4 regions of the Paenibacillus sp. NPDC093718 genome follow, and region 3 is predicted to be linked to each of the others. Evidence: riboswitches for the same ligand, from Rfam matches in the RefSeq annotation. Region 3 holds a riboswitch; each other region holds the start of a gene.
What was found. A riboswitch is a leader RNA that binds a small molecule or an ion and turns the genes downstream of it on or off. The one in region 3 is predicted to bind cyclic di-AMP.
Positions count from the first base shown of each region.

Region 1 (6,000 bases), on a different contig from region 3:
TACGGCGATGCGCACAGTGACTTTATGTCTTTTATAGCCCAGTATTACAGTGATAATCCTGCATTGCCGCAGGAAATTCTGCTGCCTGAGCCTCTGTTGATAGACGAGGCTGACCCGGAGTCGGTTACGGGAACGGGTGCGGACCAAGGTGTACGAAGCGCCGAGGCAGCCGTGGATTCGGCGAATCCGCTTTCCGCAGGGACATCCGATGAGCAGCAGGCAGCCCTTGCCGAGGCACAGGAAAAGCAGGCGGAAGCTGCGGGCATCGTGGATGCAGCCGGAGGGGCTGCCGCCCTGCAGGAATGGCTCGGCGTGAAGGTGCATGTCCCGCAGCGCGGCTTGAAGAAACAGATGGTGGGCATGGCGTCGGATAATGCAAAGGTGTCCTTAGACGAGAAATTCCGCTTGATTGAACGCGATGAAGAACGCACCTCGGTTGCAGCGGCGAATCTGGGCGAAGTGATCGGCCTCCAGTCGCTGAACCGGATCGAGGCATTTGATAACTCGAACATTCAGGGTACCAATCCGGTATCGGCCATGGTTGTATTCACCAACGGAAAACCGGACAAGAAGGAATACCGCAAATACAAGATCCGTACCGTGCTGGGACCGGACGATTATGATACAATGCGTGAAGTGATCCGGCGGCGGTACGAGCGTGTCTTGAAGGAGAACTTGCCGCTTCCTGATCTGATTGTGGTCGATGGAGGGAAGGGACAGATTTCTGCCGCCGTCGATGTATTGGAGAATGAGCTGGGGCTGTTTATCCCGGTCTGCGGGCTTGTGAAGGATGCCAAGCATAAAACAGCGCAGCTCATGGTCGGAGACCCGCCGGAGCCGGTTACGCTGCCCCGGGACAGCCAGGAGTTCTACTTGCTGCAGCGCATTCAGGATGAGGTTCACCGTTTTGCGATTTCCTTCCACCGCGAACAGCGCGGCAAATCGATGGTATCCTCCAAGCTGGATTCCATCCCGGGCATTGGAGAGAAGCGTCGCAAGCTGCTGTTGAAGCATTTTGGCTCAGTCAAAAAAATAAAAGAGGCTTCAGTCGAAGACTTCAAGCCCCTTTCAATCGGTGAGAAATTAGCAATGGAGATTCTTAAGGTACTTCGTGAGGAGGAGTCGTGAAATACGGCTTCTCTTTTTTTGTTGGATTGAAACGGTAAATCGCATACGCGACGATCGCCGGAAGCACCATGTAGAAAGCACCGATCAGCATGTTGCTGGTGTCCTTGAGCAGGATCAGGCTAATGCCCATCAAGATGCTGTTAAAGATGACATGGGAGAACATGGCCGCCAAATACCCGTATTTCAAAAAGATGTAGCTGAACAGCAAGCCGATGATAACCAGTTCAATGGGCCGGGAAATTACAGGGTATATCGGATAGAGTGTATGCCCGAGCGCCCAGATGATCGACGTGATCAAACTGGCCACGAACGTATTGCGGACGATCTTTTTTAACATTTTGATGCCGAACAGTCGATAGACGGCCTCCTCGGATATGCCGGCCAGCCAAGCCATCAGCGGAAAGAGCCAAGGATAGAGCATGTTGTAAGGCGACTGTGTGGCATCCGTGGTGGACCATGTATTCAAGGTCAGGCCCAGAACGACAAAGATAATGGATTGGACCCCAAGCAGGATGAAAGCCCACATATACCCCAGCTTCATGCTGTCCAGTACATAATGACCATATCCGGGTTCTTTGGCGCGCGGCCATGGATTGAGCCCGTCTTCTTTGAGCCATAGCCCGCTGCCTCCGACAAGGGAGAAATAGAGCAGCGCGGAGAAGATGAGCGAATAGACTGCATAGAAGATCATCATCCCGAGTATACCTGTTTGCGACATCCCCTCAGATTTGAAAACGGGAATCAGATTGTACGTATTCAGCATTTGAATGACAAACGGCAGCGCCGATAGGAACAGGCCGCGCTTAAACGACGTATAGGCTCTGGTCTTCACGCTGTACACAATCGCAAGAATGCCAAGGATGAGGGTGAACAGGCCATACCCTGCGAGCGTCAGCAGCGTGGCATCCTGAGTCTGCTTGTTGACATAGGCGGAATGGGCGGCCGGGACCGAAAAAGATGGCTCATAGGAGCGTAATTTCCCCTGCTCGAAGGTGAAACGGTGCTCCAATCTGGAATCGCCGATCTTGGATTCCGGGTCCACATACCGGAGCCGGGGTTCTCCTTCCCGGGTAACCAGCTCCAGTTGCGACGGATCATAGCCCGCTCGCTGGAGCCAAGGCTCCGCGAGAGCTTGCTTCTCGGCTAATGACATGCCGTCCTCAACAACAAGCAGCATCTGCCTTTGCACATCGCCCTTGTTCAGCTCAATCCGGTCATAGCTGGAGCGGGCGAAATCGTACGAGAAGCCGACGATGCCTGAATTTTGCATGTGCACGTCCACATTGAGGGCATTGCCACCCGGCTCGCTGAAGCGAACGCGGTATACGTCATAGGGATATTTGGCTTCATAGGTTTTGTTGTATTCCGAAAGTCTCTTTTCCTTCGCCAGATATCCGTAAAGTTCCGATTTGGATTGATATGTAACCAGCGTGTCATCCGTTTCCGCAGCCGTAAACTGCAAAAACTCCTGAGCAAAGCTTGCAGCCGCTTGCCGAGCCTGCTCCTTGGATATGATATTCGGAGATGCCATTTCGGTCGAATCCGGATTCGTCGACGGAAACACCTGAAATAATAGGAACAGAATCAGGCCGACTGCGGCAGGCGCGATGAGCTGCTGCAGATTGGGCTTCAGCTTCAAGGCCTCTCTTGCACGATTCATGAAATTCCTCCTCTAAGAAAGTTGATACTCCCACTGGTATTCGATATGCCTGATTAAGAACGCATAGAGTCAATATAACATAGTTATGAAAGTCATAAGCAGCTTATCCCAATATCCGGAATAATGAAACAAATCGATGAAAATGAATGAAAGGTTTCGAAAACGTTAGAGAACCCTATGCTTGTATTCTTGAATATGCCCAATTCGCGCTCTTTTAAAGATTTTTTGGGTGAAAAACGGCATTGGGTTACGTACCGGATTGCGATATAATCACATCATGCTTCAAGGAACCGAATATTCCAGCCGAATTTCGTACTGAAAATGGGGGAACCATGTAATTGGGGTGAATTTCATTATTCCTAGAATAATGAATAGGGCGACCTGTGAAAATGCCCGAATCCGTCAGCTAACCTCGTAGGCTGCAGCACAGGAACCAGACCGTAAAGGGCACTGCGTTTTCCAGTGTCTTTTTTTCTTGATTTTTTTTAAGAAGGTGACCGATTGAACTCTAAATTTAACTGGCTCAGGTTGTCTCCGCCGCAGATTCTCGTGCTTGGTTTCGCGGCCATTATTTTCATCGGGACGGCGCTGTTAATGCTGCCGATATCCACAAGTACAGGTGAACCGCTGGAATTTATCGATGCCTTGTTCACTTCGACATCGGCAACTTGCGTAACGGGTCTGGTTGTGGTGGATACAGGAACGACATTCAGCTCCTTCGGAGAGATCGTGATCATGCTGCTGATCCAGATCGGCGGGCTCGGATTCATGACGATGGCCACTTTGTTTGCCTTGGCTCTCAAAAGGCGCATATCGCTCAAGGATCGCCTCATTCTGCAGGAAGCGATGAATCAGTCCTCGATGGAAGGAATCGTAAGGCTGATTCGCAGAGTGCTCCTGTACTCCCTGATCATCGAGGCCTGCGGTGCCTTGATTCTATCGATCCGCTGGGCGTTTGATATGCCGATCGGCCAAGCGATTTATTATGGCGTTTTTCATGCGGTCACGATGTTTAACAACGCCGGTTTCGATTTGTTTGGCGATTTTCGGAGTTTGACCGGTTATGTCTATGATCCTGTAGTCAACGTTGTCGTGATGTTTTTGATTGTGTCAGGCGGCATCGGTTTTATCGTATTATCCGATCTGATTGATTTCCGGAAACAGCGGAGACTTTCCTTGCACTCCAAAGTAGTGCTCACCATGACGGCTACCTTGCTGCTGGTTGGATTTATCGTCATTCTTATTTTTGAATTCACCAATCCGAGGACGCTCGGTTCCCTGAATTGGGGCGGAAAATTCTTCGGCGCGTTATTCCAATCCGTAACGCCGCGTACAGCGGGCGCGAATACTATAGATATTACGGGGCTTAGACAGGCCACGCAATTTTTTATCGTTATTCTGATGTTTATCGGAGCATCCCCAGGGTCAACCGGGGGTGGTATCAAAACAACAACCTTCACCATTATGGTGGGGGCGGTCATCGCCATGATGCGCGGGCGCGAAGACATCGTCATGTTCCGTTATCGCCTGGCCCAGGAGCGGGTGCTGAAGGCACTGACCATTGCGTTACTGGCACTGCTGCTCGTTCTAACCGTATCGATGATTCTGTCGACGACAGAGGAGGGGGACTTCCTGGAGATCCTATTCGAAACGACGTCCGCCTTCGGTACGGTGGGTCTCTCCATGGGCTTAACGCCAGATCTGACGGTGTTCGGGAAGGTTTTGATCAGCATTACGATGTTTGCAGGGCGATTGGGGCCTTTGACGCTTGCTTATGCACTGGGGCCGAAAAAGGGTAAAGAATTATATCGTCATCCGGAAGGCAAAATGATTATTGGATAAGGAGTACTGGAGAGACATGAAACCAAAGCAATTTGCAATCATCGGTTTGGGACGATTTGGCGCCAGCCTGGCGCTTGAACTGATGGAACAGGGATATGAGGTGCTCGGCATCGACCGCAATGAAGAGGTTGTCGAGGATATGAGCGAGCTGCTGACGCACACGGTGGTGGCGGATGCTACCGATGAAGAGGTGCTTAAATCGCTCGGTATTCGTAACTTCGACTGCGGCATTGTTGCGATCGGAAACGATATTCAGATGAGCATCTTATCCGCCATCTTGTTGAAAGAGCTTGGTGTCGCCATGGTCGTTGCCAAGGCGATTTCGGTGCTGCACGGCCGGGCGCTGGAGAAGCTGGGCGTGGACCGGGTGATCTTTCCGGAACGGGATATGGGGATCCGGGTAGCTCACCAGCTGGTCACGCCCAATCTGCTTGACTATATCGAATTATCCAAGGACTATCTGATTGTGGAGATGACGGTCACGGACTGCATGGACGGAAAAACGCTTAGCGAGCTCAATACGAGGGTTCGCTACGGTGTCAGCGTGGTGGCCCTGAATAAACAATCCGGCATCATCGTAGCGCCGACAGCCATGGATGTGGTGAACTCCGGCGATATTATGGTCGTTATCGGCTCCAATGATAATGTGGATCGCTTTGAGTCTGAGGTCGTGAATATGCTCGAAAAATAAATATAGAAGAAAAAAACCTGACGGTCCTATATACCGTCAGGTTTTCTTCATTTTGTCCTCCTCCAGCTTACGGAACAGAATTTCCGTTTCATCAATCCAGCGGCTAGCCGCCTTGCTCAGCTCGGAGGCTTGGCCGTAGATCAGCGAAGTCGTTCGCCGGGTTTCAATGAGTGCCGGAATATGAATGTCGACAAGTCCGTTATCGGACAACAGCTGCGGCCTCAGATAGGATTTGGGCAGCAGCGCGGCCGCCTTGCAGGTCGGGATGAGCCTGACGATCGCTTCGAAGGAGTCGATCTCCATGCGGATATCCGGCATTATGCCCCAGCGGTGGAACAGGTCATCGGTCAGCTTGCGGTACCAGGTTCCAGTAGAGAAAATGATCATCGGCAAGCCTTGAAGCTGCTCGATGCCAACATCCTCGAGCTCAGCCAGCGGGTGTGAAGACGGGATGACAAGCTCCAGATGGTCATCAAACAACGGAATGCAGTTTAATCCAGGCTGGTTGATGGAGGAGGCAACAATGCCGACATCGACGCGCTTATCTCTTACATAAGAAACGATCTCATGGGTCTTGCCGGTAATCAGTTTGATTTCGGCCGCGGGATGACGCTCCATGAATGCGTTAACGAGCGGGGGCAAGGTGGTCTGAAGGGTGGTCAGGCTGGCCCCCAGATTG
Region 1 is NZ_JBNNUS010000011.1:63,619-69,618, forward strand. Features, by position in the region: gene uvrC (excinuclease ABC subunit UvrC) at 1-1,128, shown strand, start outside; gene ACQKPA_RS26875 (CPBP family intramembrane glutamic endopeptidase) at 1,100-2,788, opposite strand; cyclic di-AMP (ydaO/yuaA leader) riboswitch at 3,080-3,224, shown strand; gene ACQKPA_RS26880 (TrkH family potassium uptake protein) at 3,290-4,630, shown strand; gene ACQKPA_RS26885 (potassium channel family protein) at 4,647-5,321, shown strand; gene ACQKPA_RS26890 (LysR family transcriptional regulator) at 5,358-6,000, opposite strand, start outside.
Region 1: linked by a shared signal. The riboswitch ahead of ACQKPA_RS26880 (TrkH family potassium uptake protein) and the one ahead of ehuB (ectoine/hydroxyectoine ABC transporter substrate-binding protein EhuB) in region 3 are both predicted to bind cyclic di-AMP.

Region 2 (6,000 bases), on a different contig from region 3:
CATCATCAGGTTATGTATCAAATCCTTCATTTATTATACTGGAAAGTTTAAAAAATCAACATGCTTACTCTTATCTATTCTATGACATTGACATCATGGAATTGGAACTCTATGAAAATTTTGCTATACTAGCGTATGCTAGAGCACTTTCCAAATTCTATAAAAATCATTCTATTATTTTATGATGTTGGAGGGAAAACAAAAAGCATGCTGCATAAACGAATAGGTAAAACAGCTGTCGCTGCCGTCCTTGCCTTATCCTTAACCACACCGCATATCAGCCAGGTACAGGCTGCGCCTGCCATTTCGGTAAAGCTGGATGACGTTGCGCTTACCTTCGATGCGGCTCCACGGGTAGACAAAGGGGTTACCTACGTCCCATTCCGGACGGTTGGAGAAGCACTGGGCATTCAAATCACGTGGAATAGCAAGACGCAAACCGTGAAGGCCATTGGCAGTGTGAAAGGCCAATCGACAGAAGTGTTACTTCAAGTTGGGAGCACGAGCGCAACCGTCAATGGAAAAAAAGTGAAGCTTGCAGCTCCGCCGATGGAGCGGGAAGGCCGTGTGCTGATCCCGCTCAGCTCGTTCAGCAGCCAATTCGGCGTTGATGTCGGCTGGAACCAGTCGACTCGTACAGTCTCCCTCGTATCGCCGCAGCGCGAAATGCATTTGAGAGCTTTCTATGCATTACAATCTTTCCAAGAACGGGATCTCGTGGGATCCATGAATTCTGTCGCCTTTGGCTGGAGCCGCATCGATCGCGAGGGTCAGTTCACGCTTCAAGGGGATGAGTACCGCCTTCCCGCTTCGGCTGGAGACGTTACGCCGCAATCGATTGTTGCCGATGCTGCGGACCAGGAGATTAAACCGTACCTTATGGTCTATGCCTTGGATGGAAACGGCGAATTAACCAAAGTCCTGAGCGACGGCAACCTCCGCCAAAAGTCCATTGAAGGCATCACAGCCGCGGTAGCGGAGAACGGATTCGGCGGCGTTGTGCTTGATTTTGAAGGGCTCGGATTTAAACTGGATGCCGTGAAGCAGCAGAAGCTGCTCAATGATTATGTCAAGCAATTGAAAGCGGCATTGCCGAATGACGTTGCCCTGTCTTTAGCGGTGCCGCCATTGAACAGCGCCTATAAAGGATATGATTACAAGACGCTGGCCTCCATCGCTGATGACCTGATTGTTATGGCTTATCAGTACAATCCGGTCGGAACCAAATCTCAGGTTCCCGAACCGAACAGCCTGGTAGACCAAGCGATCCAGTTGGCACTCCAAGCAGGCGTCCCGAAGCACAAGCTCCTGCTTGGCATCAGTTTAAGCAGCGAAACCGCCACTTCCGTGGACGATAAACTCGGCTTGGCCAAACGTTACGACCTGAAAGGTGCTGCTTTCTGGCGCCTAGGCTTGTTCCGTCTCTATGATAATGGAATGGAAGCTGCCGTGAATGCCTCTGTTGTTAAGGAGTAACCGAACACCCCCATGTGGGATGATAGACTTATAGTAAGAAAAACGTCTATCGACGTACTTTCACAGATGACAGACCGCAGTTAGTAGAAGTTTTTCTTGCGATATCAGGAAGTCACAAGCTTCGAAGTTTATACTTTCTGATATCTAAAAAAAGAAAGCCTGACAAGGTCATCCCTTTGTCAGGCTTTCTGATTATGTATGTCGTACCCTAAACGGCTGCGTAATCCAATTAGCTTGCGCTTCCTACCAGCTTTGCATAGTTTTCTTGACTCAAAACACGACGTGCCGTGACATAACGCGGCTCGTAATAGGAATCGCTAAGCTTGCTGATTCTGACTCCCTTGCTGCTGGAAGCATGCGCAAATTGTCCGTCACCAATGTAAACGCCTGCATGGGAAATTCCGCTGCCGCTCGTATTGAAGAATACCAAATCTCCAACCCGCAGATCTTCGCGATCCACATGTTCGCCCGCTTTAGCCTGGCTTTGGGAAGTGCGCGGAAGATCAATATCGAAATTTCTAAACATGTACAGTATAAATCCGGAGCAATCAAACCCGCTGGTGGTCGTTCCGCCCCATTTGTATGGAGTTCCTACCAATTGCTTCACTTGATACTGAAAATTCGGTTGTTGATCAGCAAATGCTGAAACGGCACCAGAAGAAAAAATAATTGCAGACCCTAGCAAAGTGATGACAAACTTCTTCAAAATATGTTCTCTCCTTCGATGCCTACGGAGTTAGCTAAGGGTTCGGTTGAAGGTTCCCTATACTCTCTATACAAGAGTAATTCACCCAAGACGGTTCCCCCGTTTTCACAAACGAAATTCGGCAAAATTCATTAACGTTTTGTAACCTTCTCTTAATATAGTATACAAGCAAGGATGCTGTCAATCATATCCTAAAAATCTATCGTTTTATGTTTGGAGCTGTCGTAAAGATGAAGAATTTTGGCCGGATATTGGTTAACCGTCTCACTCAGTCATGACAATTATGTAACTCTGTTTACCTTCTCGCGCTGCTTTTTTAAATAATCTAGCAACTTTTTACAACTCTATGCGTTTACACAATCAGAAATGAAATTAAAGAGGTGATCTATCACTTATGAGTCAAATTACGATGGCAGAAGCACTAGCTGTCCGGGCAGCAATTAACCGTCTCATCAATCAGTTGATGTCGGAACGCTTGAACAACAGCAGCACGATCATTGAAAAAGGGGAGACGGCGGAATACCCTACGCGCAGCGTGGATGCCATTACAGAAGAAATCGAAGCGGCCGCGGCGGATTATAGGAAGCTGGATTTGCTGATGGCAATCTCCAATACCACGCAGACTATTCCCTGGGACGGCTCCGACATTACGATCATGGAAGCGATCGAGCTGGCCAAACAAATACGCAGCGATATCGGACAGCTTGCCCATCTCGGCTCCCGCAAGAAGCTGGAGCGCCAGAGCAGCCGTGGCAGCGGAGACGGTGCCATAACGCTGTTCAACGTCGCCTTATATGATCCGGAGGCTTATCAGGCGCAAGCCCGCAAGAAGGAACGCGAAGTAACCAAGCTCTCTTCGCTGATTGAACATGCCAATCATACGTCCCTGATTACGTTTGACGCATCCAAGTACATGGAATAGCGAAAGCCGCCGGCTCCAAGCCTGCAGGTCACCCCACGTGCGGGTTTGGAGCCGGCGGTTTCCGCCGGCGGGCGGGAAAGTGCGAGCAACCGTTTATTGTTTGTCGGATACAAACAAACCTAACCAGGAACCAAAAAAATCGACTCCAGCACAAACGGATGACGGCTTACGGTTCACGCCTATCACTTGTTACATGTTACGGACTTATGACGCAAAAAAATGATCGCTCCGTTTCCCGCTCTCTATGAATAATTGGAAAGCCGCCCTCAGAAGGGCGGCTTTTGTCTAATTCTCTTTAGCTCGGTAACATGATACTACGTCGTCATTCCGAGCGCTCTCTGTCTAGTATCTATTCATCATTGATCCTATCCGTATCATTCTCTTTACGCCTATGCTACTGGAACAAAGCCGCAGCTCCAACCAGACCAACATCGTCCCGAAGTCCTGCCGGAACGATCTCGTACGTTCCTAAATAGGATGGCATGACCAGCTTATCCGTCATTTCCCGCAGCTGCGGGAACAACAGCTCACCTGCTCTGCTCACACCCCCGCCAATGACGATGCGATCGGGGTTAAAGCTGTGAATGACGTTAACCAATCCAAGCGCCATGTAATAAATAGCACGGTCGATGACCTCGACGGCTACAGGATCATGAAGACGTTTTGCCTCAAACACATGCTTGGCATTCACCCCCGAATCGGCTGCAGCCAGTTCTGTTATGACGCTCGGTTGGGAGAGCATCCGGCGGGAAGCCTCAAGACCGATGGCCGTTCCTGAAGCAAACACCTCCCAGCAGCCGTGGCTGCCGCAATTGCACTGCGGACCGCTGGGATCAATGATATGGTGTCCCAGTTCCCCAGCAAAGGAACTGCTGCCCAGGAACAGCTTCCCATCCAGCACGATGCCTGAACCGATACCGGTGCTTAGCGTCACGTACACCATGTTCGTCGCCCCTCTTCCAGCACCTCTTACATACTCTCCCCATGCGGCTGCATTAGCATCATTCAGCACCTGAACTTCCGTATGCAGCTCACGTTCCATCCATGCTTTGAGGGGAACATTCGTCCATTCCGGCAGATTCGTCCCATGAATGACAATGCCCTCCCGGCTGTTAACCGTTCCCGGCGAAGCCATGCCAACCCCTCGGAGCGATTGGCCGCCCGAGACGCTGCGAATCATATTCGTAATTCTCGTGACCACTTCCTCGGCCGTACGCGCGCCTGCCGTCTCCATTTGCTCCCGGTACAGCAGCTGTCCTTCGGAATCAAAGAGCGCTGCCGCGATCTTCGTACCCCCAAGGTCAACGCCAACCACAAATTCTTGCTGTTTATTCAATACGGTTTGCAATTTTTGTTCACCTGTTTCCGATAGGTTTGCTACTTCTATTGATGTAAGCTGTCAGCCAATGATCGCAGCTCAACCGGATCAATGGGCTTCAGCCCTGATCGGCCATACCGGACAGCGGAGCCGAAATGCACCTCGATCACGCCGGTCTGGTCGATAAATTCATGTATGATTTCCCACTTCAGGCCATTGCCTGCCAATATTTTAAGCTCGCTTCCTGCCGTATGTTCTACGAGCTCCCGAATTCTTGGGATGGCTTGCGGTGCAGGCTGCGGTCCTCCCGACGTAAGGACGCGGGTAACTGACGGGTATTTCTGCAATGTACGCAGCCCTTCGAACTGATCCTCCAATTCATCAAAAGCCCGGTGGAACGTGACCTGCATATCACCTGTCCATTCCAGCATTTTGACTAAGGAGACCTCGTCAATCTTTCCTTCCGGAGTCAGCATGCCGATTACTACGCCAGCTGCGCCTGCCTTGCGGATCGCCTTCACCTCCGCAATCATGGTAGCTATATCATGTTCGTTGTACACAAAGGATCTGCTATGAGGTCTGACCATGACATGAACAGGAATCTGAACGGCTTTCACAACCTCTTCAACGAGCCCGATTCCCGGCGTAAGCCCGCCTTCGGTGATCGCCGTGATCAATTCCAGACGGTCTGCGCCATTCTGCTCTGCTGTGATGGCATCATCCACGCATGTTGCGATAATTTCTAGCAGCATCATCGTCACTCCTTATTGAAGTTGATTCTTTATGCTTGGAGAAACTGCTTCTCCACATAATCCGCGAGCAATCTCGCGCCATATCCGGTAGCCCCCGCTGCGGAATGAGGGAAATCCCGTTTGTACTGGACCGTGCCCGCCATATCGATGTGCACCCATTCCATGGAATCCGCCACAAAATGACGGATAAACAGCGCAGCCGTTATAGCGCCAGCCAAAGTGGACGTACCGACATTTTTCAGATCGGCATAATCGCTTCTAAGCTCTGATTCGTACTCGTCCATCAGCGGCATAGGCCATACGCGCTCTCCATTACGCTCCCCGATCTCAACCAAATCGGCCGTAATCTGTGGATCGCCCCAGATGCCCGCAATCTCCAAGCCCAATGCGGCTCCGACATTACCGGTGAGGGTTGCGATATCAATCACTTTATCTGCGCCAAGATTCGCTGCATGCAGCAGCGCATCCGCAATGATCAATCTGCCCTCCCCATCCGTATTGGCGACCTGAACGCTTAGACCATTCGGATAATGAATAACGGAAGAAGGAAGCATCGCATCCGGTCCCGATAAATTATCCGCAACGGCGATCAGCGCCGTTACACGTACCGAAGCTTTTTGCGATACCAGAATATCCATGGCACCCACGACCGCTGCAGCGCCTCCCATATCCATACGAGCATCGCTGATGTCTCGGCCGATTTTAACGTTCATGCCGCCCATATCAAAGGTTACGCCTTTGCCGATGAGTACAATATGAGGGCTCTCCTTCTCGGAACCCACCCCATTATAGGTAATCTCAATCATGGCAGGCTCATATTTGCTGC
Region 2 is NZ_JBNNUS010000001.1:182,020-188,019, forward strand. Features, by position in the region: gene ACQKPA_RS00900 (stalk domain-containing protein) at 208-1,476, shown strand; gene ACQKPA_RS00905 (C40 family peptidase) at 1,706-2,182, opposite strand; cyclic di-AMP (ydaO/yuaA leader) riboswitch at 2,186-2,316, opposite strand; gene ACQKPA_RS00910 (hypothetical protein) at 2,577-3,104, shown strand; gene ACQKPA_RS00915 (ROK family protein) at 3,499-4,452, opposite strand; gene ACQKPA_RS00920 (copper homeostasis protein CutC) at 4,488-5,174, opposite strand; gene ACQKPA_RS00925 (leucyl aminopeptidase family protein) at 5,204-6,000, opposite strand, start outside.
Region 2: linked by a shared signal. The riboswitch ahead of ACQKPA_RS00905 (C40 family peptidase) and the one ahead of ehuB (ectoine/hydroxyectoine ABC transporter substrate-binding protein EhuB) in region 3 are both predicted to bind cyclic di-AMP.

Region 3 (6,000 bases):
ACGCCATGTTACTCGGCGATACCGTAGCTTCAATGTAACGGACGCCATGGCATGCCTTCTGATTCATAAGATTTGTCAGCATCGCCTTTGCAACGCCTTGCCTCCGATGCGAATTAGCAACGGCCACTTGCCATACGAACAGCGTCTCCGGGTTGCGAGGAGAACGGAAGGCGGAAATAAAACCGATGATATCTCCTTCATGCTCGGCGATCATGCAGGTATCATGGAAGTAATCTCCAAGCAGCATGTAGCAATAGGGGGAGTTCAGATCAAGCGATCCGGTGTCGCGTATAAGCTCCCACACCCGGGTGCCGTCCCGGGCTTCCGGTCTTCGGTATACAATTTCGGTATCGGTATCCACAGCCATTCTATACAATCACCTCTTTCCAGAACTAATTTCCGTTCGAGCGGAATCGCTGCAGGAAGCTCTGCAGCCGCTCGCTCTGGGGATTATCGAATATCTCCTCCGGCGTGCCCTGCTCAACGATCCTACCATCGGCTCCGAAGATGACGCGGTCCGCGATTTCCTTCGCAAAATCCATCTCATGTGTAATCAGCATCATGGCCATTTCGCCTTCATCCGCAATTTCCCGGATCACCTCCAGCACTTCGCCGACCAGCTCCGGATCAAGCGCCGAGGTCACCTCGTCAAACACCATAACCTTCGGCCGCATGACCAGCGCTCTGGCGATGGCAACCCGCTGCTTCTGGCCCCCGGACAGATTGGACGGGTACATCTTCAATTTGTCGGCCAAACCGACCTTACTGAGCATGGAGACGGCCCGCTCCTCCGCCTCCTCCTTGGATAAACCCAGCACTTTGCGTGGGGCCTCCGTCACATTGCGAAGCACGTTCATGTGCGGGAACAGATTGAAATGCTGAAAGACCATGCCAACATTGCAGCGCATCCGGTGCAAATGCTTTTCATTGGCCCGAACCAGCTTGCCCTTCTCTTCCATATGCCAGAGCAGCTCGCCATCAACCTCGATGGTTCCCTCGGTCGGTTCTTCCAGCGTCATCAGCATCCGGCCCATCGTTGTTTTGCCCGATCCGCTCGGACCGATCACAGCCACCTTTTCTCCAGGCTGCATCTCCAGATCGATGCCTTTAAGCACCTGTAGATCACCAAACGACTTGGTCACGCCGGTATATTTCACAATCGGCTTTGTACCCGTAGCGGTAACGGGATTTCCCTCCTGCTGCGGCACCTTCGACGCTTTTGCTTGCTCATCGATCACAACGGCATTCAATTGATTCCCTCCTTTTATTTTCCACGCTGCAGATTCATGCGTTTTTCCAGCCTTTGCACAAGCAATGAGGCGATATAACTGATGATCAGGAACAGAATCCCGACCATCGTATACGGTTCAAATGCGCGGAACGACTGCGACACGATATTTTTGGCCGTCAGCATCATCTCCACAAGCGTTATGGCGCATAGAATCGGCGTCTCTTTAAACATAACAATCAAATAATTACCCAGTACCGGAATGATCGGCGGCACCGCTTGCGGCAGGATAATACTTCGCCAGGTTTGGGCTTTCGTGTAATTCAGTGCTGTGGCAGCCTCCCATTGTCCCTTCGGCACTCCCTCGATTCCGGATCGGTACACCTCGGACAGATATGTGCTGTAATGCAGCCCGAGACCGATCACCCCGGCATAGAAGGCCGGAATGGAAATTCCGGTAAGAAGCGGCAGACTGTAATACAGGAAGAAGACCTGCACCAGCAGCGGTGTATTGCGAATAAATTCGATCATTCCTTTGGTTATTAGTGACAGCACCTTAAATCGGCTCCGCGCTGCAAAAGCAAGCAGTAATCCGATGATCAATGCCACCGCGAAAGCGCAGATCGTCACCCATACCGTCATTTTTAATGCACTCAAGAGCTGGGGCAGGATATCCCATACATAGTTCCAATCCCACATGACTATAGCCTCCCCGCTGTCCATTTACGCTCCAGCAGTCGAACTGCCAGCGAAACGAGCGTAGCAATGACAAAATACATGAGGAGCAGCAGCACCAGAATCTCGGTCGTCCAGGAGATGTAATTATTGCGGAGCACCATCGCCTGATACGTTAAATCCGCCATTGTGATGAAATAAACCAGTGAGGTGGATTTGATGAGCTCCACAAGCTGATTCCCGAAAGGGGGAAGCATTCGCAGGGACGCTTGAGGCAATATGACATTCCACAATCTTTGCCAAGGCTTCAGATTAAGCGCTACGGCGGCTTCCCATTGTCCTTTCGGAACGGCCAACACGGCGCTGCGAACGATTTCCGAGCCGTATGCGCCGAAGTTCAGCCCGATCGCGAGGATCGCAGCCAGCATTTTCGGAAGCTCGACGCCGATGAACGGAAGGGCGAAATACAACCAGAACAGCTGCACCAGCAAGGAGGTCCCCCGAAAGACTTCCACGTACACGGCTGCCAACGTGCGAATGATCCACAGCTTCGACAGTCGGCATAACCCGGCTGCAAAGGACATCACGACCGCAAGGATGGCTGAAAAGAAAGCAACCACAATCGTGATCTCCGCCCCTTTCAGCAGCGTAGGGAGAAAATCAATCCATGAATTCGGCATGCTATTCCCCGCAAAGCGCAGCGGCCGTCATCTCGCCCGGGAGCTCTTCTTCTGTGAACCCGAACTTCTGCAAAATTTCGAGCAGCTCGCCCGACTCCTTCATTTTTTGCAGCTCCGCATTATAAGCCTCCTGAAACTCGGTATCCGCTTGGCGGAAAGCCGTAGCTCCGTAACCGCGAACGCTTTCGCCGTCGATGACCGGCTGCTCGAAATCAGCCACGCGTTCGATGCTGTCGTCGCTGGCCGAATCCAGCATCGCCTGCAGGGACGGCCCCGTCATGGTAATTGCCTGCACCCGGTCTGCCTGAAGGGCGCTGATGGCCGAAGCCTGATCTGGAACCTGTACGATCCGGTCCGTAGGAATGCCGGACTTCTCCAAATAGCCGATTTCAACGGCTCCGGTCATAACGGCTACCTTGGCCTGGTCGTTCTTAGCAATGTCCTCGTAACTTCCGAGTCCCAGCGGATTTCCCTGCTTCACCGCAATGGCTTCCCCGATGCTGTACTCCGGATTAGCAAACAATACGGCAGAGCAGCGATCCGGATTAATGAACATGCCTGCGGTAATTAGATCAAACCGCTCGGCCTGAAGTCCGGCAACCAGCGAACCGAATTCCGTAAGCTCTCCCCTCATTTCCTTGATGCCAAGCCGCTCCAGAATAACACGGGCAATCTCGACCGCTTCTCCAGTGAGTTCCCCATTGGCCTCTTTGTAGGCATAAGGCTTCTCATTCGCAAATCCCACGGTGATATACCCCTGCTCAATGGCTTGCTCCAATGTGCTCCCTTTGTCGCCGCAAGCCGCAAGCGACACCCCCATAATCAATGACAACATCAGTACAACCACTCTCTTCAAAACTTTCCACAACCTTTCATTATGACTTTGCAATTCTTAAAAACGACATGTTGAAATTATCCATGTTAACTCATATGTTAACTGGGATTTAAGGGTATTCAGATACCTTGCATGGGTCGGACCTTCAGGGAAGATGATTCATCCATCTCCTTCCACGCTTAAACCCAATGCCATCTGACCGATTTAATTGGTTTTGGTTAAACATTTGCAGGCCTTGCCCCTCCTCTTTAGCAGAATACAAAAAGACCACCAAACAGGGGATCTAGACATAGCTCCGCCAGCAGGGGGTCAAAAAATAGAGAAAAGGCCCCTAAAGAGAATTAAGGGCCTTTGTTATGAACATCCATTATGTATGCAAGACCCATCCACTGCTGACGAGGTTAGCTGACGGACTCGGGTAAGATGGTACCCTACACTCGTGATTCCAAGTGACTCGCCCCTGGTGAAACTGGTTCCCCCGCTTTCCGGAAAATGTATGCCGGAAACTAAGCGTGTGTCCATGATAAAGGGAACTTCAGGAAAAGTCAAACCCCTTTAACCGCTTTTTCTGGAAATTCAGAGGCGGAAATGCCGTTCTTCCAGGGCCTATGAAAAGCATGAAAAATGCCTCATTCAAGCCTCTTCCCCAACGATACAGGAATTTTATCCCAGTCTCGTTTTTCGCTATATAGCAGGCATTTGACATACCTCCCTTACTCATTCATGTGGTGGATCGTTTATGCCATGAATTACATTCGGATTGTGAAAGCTTTCCCCACACATTTACGGCGCAAATACGGCGCAAATTTTTTTTTGAACCGCTGCGTACAGAGCCTATGAATATCGTAGGGCAATCCGAGATTCATCCTATAGTTTTGCTATTCGTCAATAGATGAATGCCTCCGGGGCTAGCGTACATTCTGGAAATTATAGTTGTTTATCTATCATTTATGCGCTATTAACCCATGCCGTACCGAGAGTATTTGCGTAGTATAGAACAAATCTAAAGGAGGTGCTTCATTTGGAACGTTCTTCTAGAAAGAGAAAATTGTGTGCTCTTAAAAAAATAGAGAAAAAAGTCATTCATGCGAAGAAAAAGCATTGCCCGTCTCATGGCCATGGTGATCATAAAGGCCATGGTGATCATAAAGGCCACGGAGGTCGTAAAGACCATGCTTGTATTGTTAAAAAGCGTCGATGCCCAAAAGCTATCCGTGGACCGGTAGGTCCTCAGGGTCCTATCGGACCGGTCGGACCTATCGGGCCTGTGGGACCTGCCGGACCGACAACCGGTATTGCAGGACCTGCTGGACCTGCTGGACCTGTCGGGCCTGTCGGACCTGTTGGACCTGCGGGACCTACTGGAGCTACTGGAGCTACTGGGGCAACAGGAGCAGCCGCCGGAGGAGCCATCATCCCATTCGCATCCGGCATACCGCTTGCTCTGACCACCGTTTTAGGCGGATTAGTCGGATCCGTTGGTCTCGTAGGATTTGGTAACTCGGCCAATACGTTTACGCTGGCTGGCGGTACGATTGACCTCACTGGAGCAGCTGGTACTCTGCTTAACATGGCGTTTAACACGCCACGAGCTGGTACTATCACTGCACTGTCCGCTACCTTTAGCACTACTGCGGCGCTTTCCCTGCTGGGAACCACGGTTACGATTACAGCACAACTGTACAGCGCACCAGCAACGAGCAATATTTTCACACCGATACCAGGCGCTCTTGTTACGCTGGCTCCGCCGCTCACAGGCGTCGTAACCCTCGGAACAGTAAGCAATGGCTTCGTAGAAGGCCTGGCCATTCCGGTGCCGGCCAATACACGCCTGTTAATGGTATTCTCGGCAACCGCTGCCGGCACAACTCTTGTCACTGCAGTGGCAGGTTACGCCAGCGCTGGCGTCAACATTATATAAGCTTCAGTTTCCTGTAAAAAAAGCCCCGATTTTTATATCGGGGCTTTGCTTCATTTATACGGCTGTATATCCGCCATCCACCAACAAGCTCGTGCCTGTAATGAAGGACGCATCTTCACTGGCGAGAAACAACACGGCTTTGGCTACTTCTTCCGGTTGCCCCAAGCGGCCCATCGGATGAAGGCCGACCAGATGCTGGGTGATCGCTTCCGTTCTTCACTGAATTAGAGGCGTATCGATATATCCCGGACATACGGCATTGACCCGGATCCCTTTAGGAGCATAGTCCGCGCTCATCGACTGGGTTAACAGCTTAACGCCTCCCTTAGCGGAAGCATAGGCGGTAACGCCCGCTTTTCCGACATGGTTATGGATCGATCCGCAGTTTACGACCGCCCCTCCGTCTCCTTGGGATAACATTTGCTGGATTACATATTTATCGCACAGGAACACCCCTCTTAGATTAATATCAATCATTCTTTGCCAGTTGTCCATCGACAACTGATCAGCAGGAGCATCATGAGCAATGCCTGCATTGGCGAACAATACATCCACACGGCCAAAATGCTCAACCGTCTGCTTCACCATATTCGCAACTTCCTGTTCTTGGGTTACATCCGTCTTAACGAACAGCGTTTCAAAGCCTGCTCCTTTTAATTCA
Region 3 is NZ_JBNNUS010000012.1:54,986-60,985, reverse strand. Features, by position in the region: gene ectA (diaminobutyrate acetyltransferase) at 1-367, opposite strand, end outside; gene ehuA (ectoine/hydroxyectoine ABC transporter ATP-binding protein EhuA) at 393-1,250, opposite strand; gene ehuD (ectoine/hydroxyectoine ABC transporter permease subunit EhuD) at 1,265-1,927, opposite strand; gene ehuC (ectoine/hydroxyectoine ABC transporter permease subunit EhuC) at 1,930-2,583, opposite strand; gene ehuB (ectoine/hydroxyectoine ABC transporter substrate-binding protein EhuB) at 2,585-3,418, opposite strand; cyclic di-AMP (ydaO/yuaA leader) riboswitch at 3,796-3,941, opposite strand; gene ACQKPA_RS28015 (exosporium glycoprotein BclB-related protein) at 4,440-5,339, shown strand; partial or broken gene ACQKPA_RS28010 (SDR family NAD(P)-dependent oxidoreductase) at 5,394-6,000, opposite strand, start outside.

Region 4 (6,000 bases), on a different contig from region 3:
TCCTCAGCGTCTGCTCTTGCCCCAAATGCGGGCAAGCCCTCCGCCTCTGCCGTGGAGAAGGCCCCGCTCTCACCGCCTAAGGTGCAGCCTAATATTCTCGCTCCGGCCTTAAGCGACCGGTTGGTGGAATATCATATGGATGTTCGGTACGAGCCTGAGGAGAACAAGCTCAAGGGCAAACAGACACTCACTTGGACTCATCCAGGCAAAAAAAGCGTAAACGAGCTGTACTTTCATCTGTATCCCAATGCATTTGCTTCCAATGACACGACTTTTATGAAGGAATCGGGCGGCAGGCTTCGTTCCGATCCCATGCCAGATGACGGATACGGCTCCATGACCATTACCAGCGTGAAAACAACCGAAGGACTGGCCCTGACCCATCGCCTTCAATTTGTTCAACCCGATGATGGCAACATCAAGGATCACAGCCTTGCCAAGCTCCGATTGCCTAAACCCATCAAGAGCGGGGAGAGTGTTACCATTCACTTGGAGTTCGAGGTCGAGCTTCCCAAAATATTTGCTCGCATGGGAACCACCGAGAATTTTATTATGGCTGGCCAATGGTTTCCTAAAATTTCGGTCTATGAACCGGCCGGTCATCGCGGAAGAGCAGAGGAAGGCTGGAATCTTCATCAATACCACGGCAACTCTGAATTCTACTCCAACTTCGGCATTTACAGCGTTCGCATCCGAGTGCCCGAAAATTACATTGTCGCCGCGACCGGATTCCCTACCAAGCCTGCCCAAAAATCAAACGGGGAAAAAATTTATCAGTTTTACGCGGATGACGTGCATGATTTTGCCTGGTCGGCATCGCCAAACTTTGTCACGGCAGAAGAAGCATTCTCCGCACCAGGCGTACCCGGCGTCCGCATCAAGCTGTATCTCGATCCAGCCCATAAAGACTTAAAGGAGCGTTACTTTGATGCCGCTAAGTCGGCACTCGCTTCGTTTGGAAAATGGTACGGAACCTATCCGTATTCCACGTTGTCCATCGTCGTTCCGCCGGAATCAGGCAACGGTGCAGGCGGTATGGAATACCCGACGCTGGTCACGGCCTTCGGTGCCAAGAACGATTCGCCGGGTTATGAGCTCGAACGGACCGTCATTCATGAGATCGCCCATCAATATTTTTACGGAATGATCGCAAGTAACGAATTTGAGGAAGCCTGGCTGGACGAGGCCTTTGCAACCTATGCAGAAGAACGAGTCATGGAAAAAGAATACGGTATTACCTCCAATACGGCGGCTCAGGGAGCATCCATTTCTTCCCCTGCACCGCTGAAGATGGAATCCTGGAAATACAGTTCTCACGAAAACTATGCACTGAATGTTTATACGAGGGGCAAGCTGGTGCTGCAAGGCATCGAACGGCAGGTCGGTCCACAGATGATGGGCAAGATTATGCACACCTATGCCCAAAAATACCGGTTCAAGCATCCAACCACATCTGACTTTCAGAAAGTCGTCGAGCAAGTAAGCAAAACGTCCTGGCAGTCGTATTTTGACCAATATGTATATGGAAGCCAGATGGCGGATGTCGCCATCGACGTGATCAAAACCAAAAATAAAGGCACGGCTGAAAATCCTCGATATGAGTCCACGGTCCAGATTACGAGCAAGGACGGGGATATCAGCGATGTGCCGATCGTGTTCGCCTTTGAGGACGGCAAAACGGTGGAACGAACCTGGAGCGGCAAAGACGGCAAAGTTGCTTACACCCTGGAGTACAGCTCTCCGCTCGCCTGGGCCATGGTTGATCCGAAGTACTCCATCGTCCTAGAGAACAAACACATTAATAACTATATGAAGGCAGGAATGGATCCGACGGTGGTTACACGCTGGAATCTCAGTATTACCAAGCTTGTGGAGACGCTGTTCGGCAGCCTGTCATGGTGAGGGGGGAGCACATGAAAAGTTACGCAGGCCAAGGGTGGACCAGTGTTAAAGACCAGCTATACGTCTCGATCCTGCTCTTCTTATATCGTTTGCTGTGGGGATATTGCCTGTACCGTCTCGTAAAATCGGCAGTCGTCCCCCTGCTGATGCGATATCCGGATTCCGCCCCTAACGAGCTCAGCCGTCTTTTATTCTTCTACGAGGGCGAGATGAGCTTATCCTTGAGCAGCACAGTACACACCTACGGATGGCTTCTGGCCGGTTTGCTCCTGATCCGGATGAGCCTCACCCCGCTCATTCGGGCTGGCATCTTCTACAACCTTCACCAGGAAGCCAAGGGCGAGCGCGGTTTATTCTTCTTCACTGGCATGCGGAAACTGTGGAAACCCGTAACGCTATTCTATCTGGTTGAGCTTATTCTCACCCTCGCGCCCGGTTACTGGATTCTGCCCAAAATCCTCCCGATTCTGCTGAATGGAATTCAGGAGCCTGTTCTGCTGCTTCATGCACTGCCCTATGCAGCTGGCTGGTTCTTGTACGCCTATCTGATCCGCTTGTTATTACTCTATATGCAATTTGGCCGTACAGGCGATTCCAGCATGATCAGCTCGATCCATGCGCTCTTCCGCCGCTTGGGCATGGCAATGCTGTTATCCATCACCATCAGTGGATCCGCCTGTGTCATTCTGCTGCTCCTGAGCTCGGCCTCGCTCTTCTGGGCCGGGTTGATCGGCTTAATTATTCAGCAAGCCTCTTATTTCCTGAATGGACTTTTCCAAATTTGGGCAATGTCCGCTCAATATCATTTGTGGAGAGATTCCTCCTCACAGCATCCTTAATGGTTACAATTCGTCACCCTAAAATAATGAAACATGCTCGCGAATAAGCTGTAATCGGAAGCGACACGTTTCTATCCCGGGCTTGATTTTACAGAGAATAAGAGTTCTTTTATCCTCCATATTACAAATTTCTGAACGCCAAATTACAAAAAAACCTGTTTCCCCAAGAGGGGGACAGGTTTTTTTGTTTAAAAATAATCTTTCCTCGTTTGCCAAATTGTTAATACTCTGCTAAAATAACGAATATGTTAGTAACAACTTTGTCATCTTTACTGTAACTTTTTATTGGAACGATGTAATTCGCTAACTATGTTGGAACGTCAAACGTCAATGAATGGGTTCATCAACATTTTAAGGAGCCGAATTCCCATAACGATATGGGAAGCGGGGGATCCGTTTTGGGTGAATTGATCTCGCAAGAGAGGGATCATAGGGGACCTTCAACCGAACCCTTAAGCTAACCTCGCAGGCAATGGAAGGGGCTTTTGTTTTGAAAAAGAAGTTAACGGCTGTTTCTCTAGGCCTCGCACTCGCACTCACATTAGGGACCGGAAGCGCTTTCGCCGATTCCAAATTAAATACTGCAATCAAACCAGCCATTGGTGTCTCTTACAAAACAGGTGGAACTACAACGAATGGTTTTGACTGCTCCGGATTCACCAGCTATGTTTACAAGAAGCTTGGCCTTAGCCTGCCCCGTACGTCTGCAGCTCAATACAAAGTAGGTACGGCCGTATCCAAGAGCAACCTGAAAGCTGGCGATCTCGTGTTCTTCAACACATCCGGTAGAGGTGTATCTCATGTGGGTATTTATGTCGGGAGCGGCAAATTCGCTCATTCTTCATCTTCGCGTGGTGTCATTATTAGTCCGCTGAGCCAGAGCTATTACGCCAACCGATATGTAGGCGCTAAGAGAATTATGAGTCAGAATACGTACAAATCCGTAGCTGTAAACTACAATTAATGTTGGAACTTAATTGATTTACTCTTACAAGAAAGCCCTGGGTTTATGAGATTGTGCCGATCTCATCCAGCGGCTTTTTCTTTTGTTTATTCTCTCTATACCTTTATAACGTTCAGGACAACGAAAAAGTTCCCGCTTTTCGAAAAAAAATGAAATTTATTATACAAGTTCACTTCACTTTGCCATGTCTTCACATCTTCTATCCTTTATATACCCTTCTCTCCCTTCATTAAACACCCATTTTGGAAAAATATTGATTTTTTTATTGCTTCGACAGCTAATGCTATTGAAAAATAGCGAAATCCATCAAGAAATAATTGCCAATCTCGCTTGCTGTCTGCTAGAATGGACGCAGTAACAACTTTGTCATTAATGTAAGTGCTTTAATATATAGATTGCTATGCCTCGCGGCAAACGAAAAAGGAGCTTACCATGCTGAAGAAAACATTATCGACAGCAGCCCTAAGTATCACGCTGCTGTTCACTTTGGGCGTTGGCAGCGTGTTTGCTGATCGTGCGCTGGATCAGGAAATCGATAAAGTTCTAGGTACAAGATACAGCTACGGCGGTACAACCACGAGCGGATTTGACTGTTCCGGCTTCACCATGTATGTTTATGCTAAACTCGGTCTGAAGCTCCCGCATCAATCCGGCTCTCAATTCGACATGGGGACAAGCGTGTCCCGTAAGGAGCTGCGCGCTGGCGATTTGGTGTTCTTTAACACATCGGGCCAGGGCATCTCCCACGTCGGCATTTATGTCGGTGATGGCAAATTCGCCCATGCTTCCTCCAACCGCGGCGTGGTTATCAACCGCCTGGCAGAGGATTACTACGATCAGCGATACGTGGGTGCAAAGCGTATCATGAGTGATGATAAGTATGAAGAGTCGGTCGGTGAATCATCCTAAGCTATAGAGGCTATTCTTCCCTATACATACTGCTTGCCCGTTAAAGGAGCCCTTACCTCTCTTTTGCGGGCTTTTTTGATGCGACTTGGATGTTCGTAATATGGTTATTATTTATGCAGACGATAGGAGGACTTCGCAAATGGATGCCACACCGATTACATTTCACGCCGTAGTCATGCGTGAAGAGCACGCCAAAGAAATATGCGCTTGGGCCTACCCTCCTCCCTATAATATCTATGGCTTTCTTCCCTGGGAGCAGATGAAAGGGCTTGAGGTGGAGTTTGGCGATCCGGACATTCGCCTGGGACAGTACATCTCGGTTCTGGATGAGCGGGAGGCCCTCTGGGGATTTGCCCAGCTGTTTCCGATGCATGAGGTTACACGAATTGGACTTGGCATGCGGCCTGATTGGTGCGGGCGTGGAATGGGTAAACGATTTATGCAGTCGATTGTCCAGGAAGCCAAACGGAGGCGGCCTGCCGACGAAATTGACCTTGAGGTAATGACCTGGAATGAGCGAGCAATCCGCGCTTATCAAAGGGCAGGCTTTCACATCACCGATACGTATGAGCGGCTTACGCCAACGGGCAACGCCCTTTTCCACTGTATGGTGTATGAGCCCCCGGCAAATGAGGAATAGTAATCTTTGTCTATATGAAAAAGCACAATTTTGTGTACTTTTTATGAAGCTACGCCGTATAGTTGCTTTTTTTGTCACAACTGGCTATGCTGTCTATGGATGTTGGTTTATAATGGAGACAAGTGCAAAAGTGCAGTATACATAGAAGGGACGATATGACGATGCAAAAATGGATCATGAGCGGATTGTTCTTCGTCGCATGTGCGTTGGCTATCGCGCTGATGTTTACGCTCCCAGGTAAGGAACAGGTAGCTCAGGAAGAGAAGCCGACCATGCCGGAAGTGACTCTCGATGCAGCCGCAGCGGAAGCCACACTGAAAGCAAGCTGCATTAGCTGTCACGGCGACCAACTTCAAGGCGGCGCTGGGCCGGCTTTGAATCAAGTAGGCGGACACATGGATGCGGACGCGATTTTCAACGTTGTAACCAAAGGTCGTAAGGGAATGCCTTCCTTTAAAGACCAACTTAAACCTGATGAAATCGCAAACATCGCGCTGTACCTTGCTGAGAAAAAATAAATCAGCTTAAACGCAAAACACGCTTGCACCTGGAGTTGTTCCCGGTGCAAGCGTGTTTTTTACATATTCGGGGCCTCTGAAGGGATTAATGGTCTTCCCTTCTATTGTGCCGCCTTGCCATCCTTCGAACGACTCTTCTCATAGGCTTCGTTAAACTGCTGCGCTTCCTTAATATCCACAGCCGTAATGCCACCGTCGTCCCAAGAAGTGAGACGAAGTGTAACGACT
Region 4 is NZ_JBNNUS010000018.1:51,270-57,269, forward strand. Features, by position in the region: gene ACQKPA_RS31530 (M1 family metallopeptidase) at 1-1,902, shown strand, start outside; gene ACQKPA_RS31535 (hypothetical protein) at 1,914-2,741, shown strand; cyclic di-AMP (ydaO/yuaA leader) riboswitch at 3,089-3,228, shown strand; gene ACQKPA_RS31540 (C40 family peptidase) at 3,232-3,705, shown strand; gene ACQKPA_RS31545 (C40 family peptidase) at 4,141-4,614, shown strand; gene ACQKPA_RS31550 (GNAT family N-acetyltransferase) at 4,754-5,254, shown strand; gene ACQKPA_RS31555 (c-type cytochrome) at 5,416-5,772, shown strand; gene ACQKPA_RS31560 (4a-hydroxytetrahydrobiopterin dehydratase) at 5,874-6,000, opposite strand, start outside.
Region 4: linked by a shared signal. The riboswitch ahead of ACQKPA_RS31540 (C40 family peptidase) and the one ahead of ehuB (ectoine/hydroxyectoine ABC transporter substrate-binding protein EhuB) in region 3 are both predicted to bind cyclic di-AMP.